DNA from 3 places in the Streptomyces sp. JH34 genome. Region 2 is predicted to be linked to each of the others. Evidence: riboswitches for the same ligand, from Rfam matches in the RefSeq annotation. Region 2 holds a riboswitch; each other region holds the start of a gene.

Region 1 (2,189 bases), 170 kb from region 2:
CGCACCGTGGAAAGCCCCGAGCAGAGCAGCGTCCCGGCGCGGCGTACGACGCGCACCGGCACCCGGACGGCCGTCCCGCCGCCCCGCACGTCGTACACGCCTTCGCCGCCCGTCGGCTCCACGACGGGCGGCGAAGGCGTCCCCGGACACGAAGTGCGCCGGTCCGGACCGCCTTCGCCTTCTCCCCGGTGGAGGTCGGCCCCGGCGACCGTCGCTCCCCGGCCTTCTACCAGCCGCGCCAACGTCCGTCCCGGGCATCCGGGCATCCGGGCGCCGAGTGCCCCGGCGCGGTCCGCCCCGGGAGCGCGGCACCGGGCCGGCGCCTTCCTGCGGTCCGCTCAGTGCGGCTTCCAGCGGAGCTTGCCGCCCCCCACCCACCGGACGGCGGCCGGGTCGTCGAGATCGTGGACCGGGATGCCGGCTGTCGCGGCGGCGATCAGCACGTCCGTCATGGCGGTGGCGCTCCCGATGACCTCGCCGTCGATCTCCACGACACGGAAGGGCGGGTCCCCGGGCTGGACGGGCAGGACGGTGATCCGCGGGGCCGAGGTGTGGGGGTTCTCAGTCATGGCGGATCGGTTCCACGTCGGCGTTCCAGGTATGCGCGACGGTCCCACCCACAAGTCGCATGCCCGTTTTGATACGTTTTTAGAATTTGATCCTGTAATCCATAAAAGGCCATTTCGTGTGACCTGAACCGCTTCGCTCTGGAGCAAATCGCCCGAATCGGACTCCGTGACCAGGGTCACTTGATGCCGCCCTGACGCCCGGGAGCGGCGGTCGGTTCCCTTCTGCGCCAAGAGAACCGGTCGGCGCGGTGTGCGGTGGATTACATGAATTCCCGTGAATTGATCTTGCGAATGAATTTTGATCACCGAACCAGGCTTGTTCCTTTCCCTATTTCTCGCCTACGGTCACCATCACTCCGGGCGGAACGCCGAATCCTGCCGCCGCCCGATTACCCGACCACTTCTCGTACGGCAGGAGCGGGGGACCCAAGTAAGCGCCGATCCGGTTTCCGGAGCGGCTCGGGGTGAAGTCGCATTCGCGTGCGGCCGGGCATCTCCAGCCCGAACCCGACAGCTCACTTCGCAGGCGACGGAGAGGAAATCAGCATGCCCGAAAACGGTAAGCACCGTCGTTTCAGGACCAGTTCGCTCACACGCGGCATCATCGCCGTGACCACGGGTGGAGCTGCCCTGGCCCTCCCTCTGATCGGTGCGACCGGCGCCTTCGCGGCCCCGGCCCAGTCGCCCGCCGTCGCAAAGGCTGTGACGTCGACTGCCGCGACCGGCAAGGGAATTGCCGCGCAGAAGTCCGAGTCGACCAGCTATTCCGTGATCTTGGGTGACACCCTCGCCAAGATCGCTCGTGAGCATTCCGTCAACGGTGGCTGGAAGGCCCTTTACGAGGACAACCAGAAGGCTGTCGGTGGAAACCCGGACCTGATTCACCCCGGTCTGAAGCTGACCATCGGCGCCAAGGCCGGCAACAAGTCGGCGGACAAGGCGGAGAAGGCCGAATCCAAGGCATCCGCCTCCTCCGACCGTGCCGACAAGAGCGCTGACCGCGCCGACCGCTCTGAGCGCACGAGCACCTCCCTGGCCGCGGAGGGCGCCCCTGCCGCCACCGAGGCCACTCCCGCCGCCGAGCCGGTCAGCTACACGAACGACCTCGACGGCTGGATCAAGGAGTCGCTCGCCGTCATGGCGGAGCACGGCATCCCCGGCACCTACGAGGGCATCCACCGCAACATCATCCGTGAGTCCGCGGGCAACCCCCAGGCGATCAACGACTGGGACATCAACGCGATCAACGGTGTCCCGTCCAAGGGGCTGCTCCAGGTCATCGACCCGACCTTCCAGGCCTACCACGTGCCCGGTACGTCGATGGACAGCTACGACCCGGTCGCCAACATCACGGCCGCGTGCAACTACGCCGCGGACAAGTACGGTTCGATCGACAACGTCTTCGGGGCCTACTGAGTCCTGGACCAGGCGAAGCCTCCGGCACCCGGGTGTGTGACGGAGGGGCAGGGATGACGGGTGGTGCGGGTTCGGCGGAACCCGCACCACCCGCTTCTCGTTCTCCGGGACCGTTCGCGCCCGGGCCGTCGGATCGCCGTGTCGCGGGCAGCGGTGCAGCGGTGCGGCGGTGCAGTGGCGTCGCGGTGGAGGAGGCGGGCGATG
Region 2 (2,189 bases):
GGGTGCGCAGCGCCTCGCGCACGGGGACGCGGGAGACGCCGTACCGACGCGCGAGCACCTCTTCGGTGAGGCGGCTGCCCCGCTCGAAGACACCGGAGACGATGTCGTCACGGATTGCCGTGCATACCGAATGCGCTGGAATGCGCATGTCCGAACCTCCGCCTTAATCCCCGCGGAACGCGGCCGATCGACGCCTGTTCGGTGACTCTATTGCAACCGGCCGGAATTTCCGACGGCGGGGTGGAATCCATGGATATCTTTTGGCCGGGAACCACTTCCGCGAGGGCTTCGGCGCGCGTCCGGGCGGTGATGCGACGAAGGCCCCGGCGGATGCCGGGGCCCTTCGTCGTGTCCGTCGGACGCGGTGTCGTGTCGCGTGGGGTCAGACCTGGACGCCGTGGGCACGGAGGTAGGCGACGGGGTCCATGTCCGAGCCGTATTCGGGGCCGGTGCGGGCCTCGAAGTGCAGGTGCGGGCCGGTGGAGTTGCCGGTGGAGCCGGAAACACCTATCCGCTCGCCCGAGCCGACGCTCTGACCGACGGAGACGCCGATCGAGGAGAGGTGGCCGTACTGGGTGTACGTGCCGTCCTTCATCTTGAGCACAATGTTGTTGCCGTACGCGCCGCCCCAGCCGGCCTCGACGACCGTGCCGGCGCCGACGGCGACGACGGTGCTGCCGGACGCGGCCTGGAAGTCCACGCCGGAGTGGGTGCCGGAGGACCAGAGAGCGCCGCCGGACTGGTAGCCGGTGGTCACGTGGGAACCGGCGACCGGGAGGTGGAAGGCGTTCAGCCGGGCGCGCTCGGCGGCGCGGGCGGCACGGGCCTTCTCCTCACGGGCCTCCTTGGCGCGGGCCTCGGCCTTGCGCTTGGCCTCGGCCTTCGCGGCGGCCTTCGCCCTGGCTTCGGCGGCGGCCTTCGCGGCGACGTCGGCCTGGTGCTGCTGGGCCTTCGCCTGGGCCTCGATCTGAGCGGCAAGGGTGGTGTCGAGGGCGACGGTCTGGGTGAGGCCGGTGCTGCCGGCGGCGACCTCGGAGTCCGCGGCGAGGGCCGGGGAGGCCGTGGCGCCGATGACGCCGGTGGTGGCCAGGGCCGCGATGCCGGCGACCTTGGCGCTCTTGCGCGTCAGGCGGCTCGGGGCACGGTGCTTCCCGGTGGCACGGGTGAACGCCATGGAGGGGCTGATCCTTTCCTTCCTTCTCGCCTACCGGGTTAGCTGACGGGTTCGGAGCAGGAAGGTCTCCTACGGGCCACCGGGCCTCTGACGAGGCACGGAGATCCGATTCACCCCAGGGACTTCGTGGGTCCCCGGCTCCCCAGGCTCGCGCCTGACGGGGACTCGGCGATGGCTGTCCGGCGCCGCGGGCGCGGCAGTCGTCCGGCGGACAGCCCGGCCGACGCTAGAACGGGGCACTTTCCCTCACCAAACAGAAAGGGCCTTTTGTCGCACATCCCACAGGATGAATGCCGCTATAACACTTGAAACGGACACATGGCGGAACCCCGGCGACCGATGTCGCCGGGGTTCCGTCACGTCCGTTCCGTCAGCTCTCCGTCAGCCGCTGACGACCGACACCTCGCCGATACCCAGCGCCCTGACGGGCTCCGCGATCTGCGCGGCGTCCCCGACGAGGACGGTGACGAGCCGGTCGACGGGGAACGCGCTGACCACGGCGGCGGTCGCCTCGACCGTGCCGGTCCCGGCCAGGCGGGCGTACAGCTCGGCCTGGTAGTCGTCCGGCAGGTGCTGCTCCACCTGGTCGGCGAGCGTCCCCGCGACGGAGGCCGCCGTCTCGTACTTCAGCGGGGCGACGCCCACGAGGTTCTGGACGGCCGTCTCACGTTCGGCGTCGGTGAGGCCCTCGGACGCCAGGGTGCGCAGGACCTTCCACAGGTCGTCGAGCGCGGGACCGGTGGACTCCGTGTCGACGGAGCCGCTGATGGCGAGCATCGCGGCGCCGGCCGCCCCGGACGAGGACCCCGGTGCCGTCGAGCGCAGCACCTGTCCGAAGGCCCGGACACCGTAGGTGTAGCCCTTCTCCTCGCGCAGCACCCGGTCCAGCCGGGACGTCAGGGTGCCGCCCAGGCAGTACGTGCCGAGGACCTGGGCGGGCCACACGCTGTCGTGCCGGTCCGCGCCGATGCGGCCGATCAGCAACTGCGTCTGCACGGCCCCGGGACGGTCCACG
Region 3 (2,189 bases), 1.7 Mb from region 2:
GGAGACCGCGATGCGCGCGGTGCTGCCGAAGCCCGAGGACCGGATCGGCGGGATGCTGGTCGCGGCGCGGTACGAGGCGGCCCAGGCGGACGAGTTCGTCGGCGGCGACCTGTTCGCCGTCGCGGACACGCCGCACGGGGTGCGCCTGGTCGTCGGGGACGTCCGGGGCAAGGGGCTGGACGCCGTGGCGGCGGTGGCCGTGGTGATCGGGGCGTTCCGGGAGGCCGCCGAGCAGGAGAGGTCGTTGGAGGGGGTGGCCCAGCGGCTTGAGCGGGCGCTGGCCCGGGAGGGCTCGCGGCGGGGCGGGCTCGACTCCATGGAGGGGTTCGTCACCGCCGTCCTGGCGGAGCTCCCGGTCGGCTCGGACACGCTGCGGGTCATCAACCGCGGACACCCGGAGCCGCTCGTGCTGCACCCGGACGGGGCGCTCGAGGTACTGGCGCCGACCACGCCCGCCCTGCCCCTCGGGATGGGGCTCGGCGCGTGGCCCGACCGTTCCGACGAGTGGACCCTGCCGGCCGGGGCGATGTTCCTGGCGTTCACCGACGGGCTCTCCGAGGCGCGGGACGGGGCGGGGGTCTTCTACGACCCGGCGGACCGGCTGCGCGGCCGGCTCTTCCCGGGGCCCGAGGAGCTGCTGTCCGCGCTCACCGACGACGTACGGCTGCACACGGGCGGACGGTCGACGGACGACCTGGCGCTGCTCGCCGTGGCCCGTCCGGCGAGGGGCCAGCAGGGGCGCCGGACCACCGTGAAGATCGTGCGGCGGGACAGTGAATGACCGGTCGCGACGGTCGGTAGTCGAAGGACCCCGCTCCGCATAACATTTGACGCACCGTCAGAAAGTGGCGGCCGGATCATGCGCACGCAACTCGCCCGTTTGCGCCCGTTTGACCCCTGTAAGTCCAGGCCAGGGGCGTGAACGATCTGTGGGAACAGCTTGGAATCGGACCCGGGTGTCTATTAACGTTCGATAACGCAGCGCGGTTGTACCCGCCGTCGCAAGAGACGGCACCGTGCGCAGCGCCGAATTCCGCAAGGGAACCGGGGAACCACCTACATGGGGTGAATCGGACACCTGTGTCTCGTGAGGGACGAAGGGGTCCGTAGGAGACCTTCCTGCTCCGAACCCGTCAGCTAACCCGGTAGGCGAGAAGGAAGGAAAGGAGTGCGCCCACGTGGCGTCCAATCAGCCTGCCCCCGAGGCCCCGTCACCCTTCAGGACCGACAGCTTCGGTGATGAGGGCAGGACTTGGGAGGAATGGAACCCCACCGAGGAGTCCATCCGTCCCGTACGCGGCCGGCATCGCGTAGCCAAGCAGCGCGGCCTCGCCCGTAGCTCCACCGTCCTCGGCGTCGGGGTCATCGCGGCCGTCGGCGCGGGTGGCATGGCCACCGCGCAGAGCAAGCCCCCGGTCTCCATCTCTCTTCCCGATTCCATCGCGGACAATCTTCCTGACGCCAAGTCCCTGCCCGGCGTGGGTGCGTTCATGTCCGGCGACTCCGACTCGGACCACGAGACGGTCGCCGCGGCCTCCCCCCTCACCACTGCGGGCATCACCGCAGCCGAGGCGGAGACGGGGACCACCGACGCGGGCGAGGCGCTGCGCGCCCGGATCCTCCAGCAGGCCGAGCAGCAGCAGGCCGGAGCCGACGCCGAGGCCAAGGCCGCGGAGGAGAAGGCCGCGGTCGAGGCGGCCGCGGCCCAGGCGGCGAAGCAGCAGAGCGTGGCCGAGGCCGAGGCAGCCGCCAAGAAGAAGGCGGCCGAAGAGGCGGCGAAGAAGAAGGCGGAGGCCGAGCGCCTCGCCAAGCTCGCAGCCAGCTACGCCGTCCCGACCTCGTCGTACTACATCAGCTCGACCTTCGGTCAGGCCGGTTCGATGTGGTCCTCCGGCCACCACACCGGGCTGGACTTCGCGGCCCCGACCGGGACCCCGGTCAAGGCCGTGCACAGCGGCACGGTGAAGTCGGCCGGCTACTCCGGTTCGTACGGCTACCGCACGGTCCTGGAGCTCGACGACGGCACCGAGGTCTGGTACTGCCACCAGTCCTCGATGGACGTGACCGCGGGCCAGAAGGTCACCACCGGCCAGACGATCGGCCGTGTCGGCGCGACCGGCAACGTGACGGGCGCTCACCTGCACCTGGAGATCCACACCGCGGACGGCGCGGGCATCGACCCGATGGCG

Evidence for each region. A riboswitch is a leader RNA that binds a small molecule or an ion and turns the genes downstream of it on or off. The one in region 2 is predicted to bind cyclic di-AMP.
Region 1: another riboswitch for cyclic di-AMP. It lies ahead of LWJ43_RS07025 (transglycosylase SLT domain-containing protein); the one in region 2 lies ahead of LWJ43_RS07610 (M23 family metallopeptidase).
Region 3: another riboswitch for cyclic di-AMP. It lies ahead of LWJ43_RS15260 (M23 family metallopeptidase); the one in region 2 lies ahead of LWJ43_RS07610 (M23 family metallopeptidase).

Annotation. Positions count from the first base shown of each region.
Region 1 is NZ_JAJSOO010000001.1:1,592,719-1,594,907, reverse strand. It holds gene LWJ43_RS07035 (hypothetical protein) at 1-122, opposite strand, end outside; gene LWJ43_RS07030 (hypothetical protein) at 339-569, opposite strand; cyclic di-AMP (ydaO/yuaA leader) riboswitch at 954-1,113, shown strand; gene LWJ43_RS07025 (transglycosylase SLT domain-containing protein) at 1,116-1,985, shown strand.
Region 2 is NZ_JAJSOO010000001.1:1,760,817-1,763,005, forward strand. It holds gene LWJ43_RS07605 (GntR family transcriptional regulator) at 1-148, opposite strand, end outside; gene LWJ43_RS07610 (M23 family metallopeptidase) at 383-1,174, opposite strand; cyclic di-AMP (ydaO/yuaA leader) riboswitch at 1,188-1,355, opposite strand; gene LWJ43_RS07615 (M16 family metallopeptidase) at 1,556-2,189, opposite strand, start outside.
Region 3 is NZ_JAJSOO010000001.1:3,447,073-3,449,261, reverse strand. It holds gene LWJ43_RS15265 (PP2C family protein-serine/threonine phosphatase) at 1-781, shown strand, start outside; cyclic di-AMP (ydaO/yuaA leader) riboswitch at 1,015-1,167, shown strand; gene LWJ43_RS15260 (M23 family metallopeptidase) at 1,179-2,189, shown strand, end outside.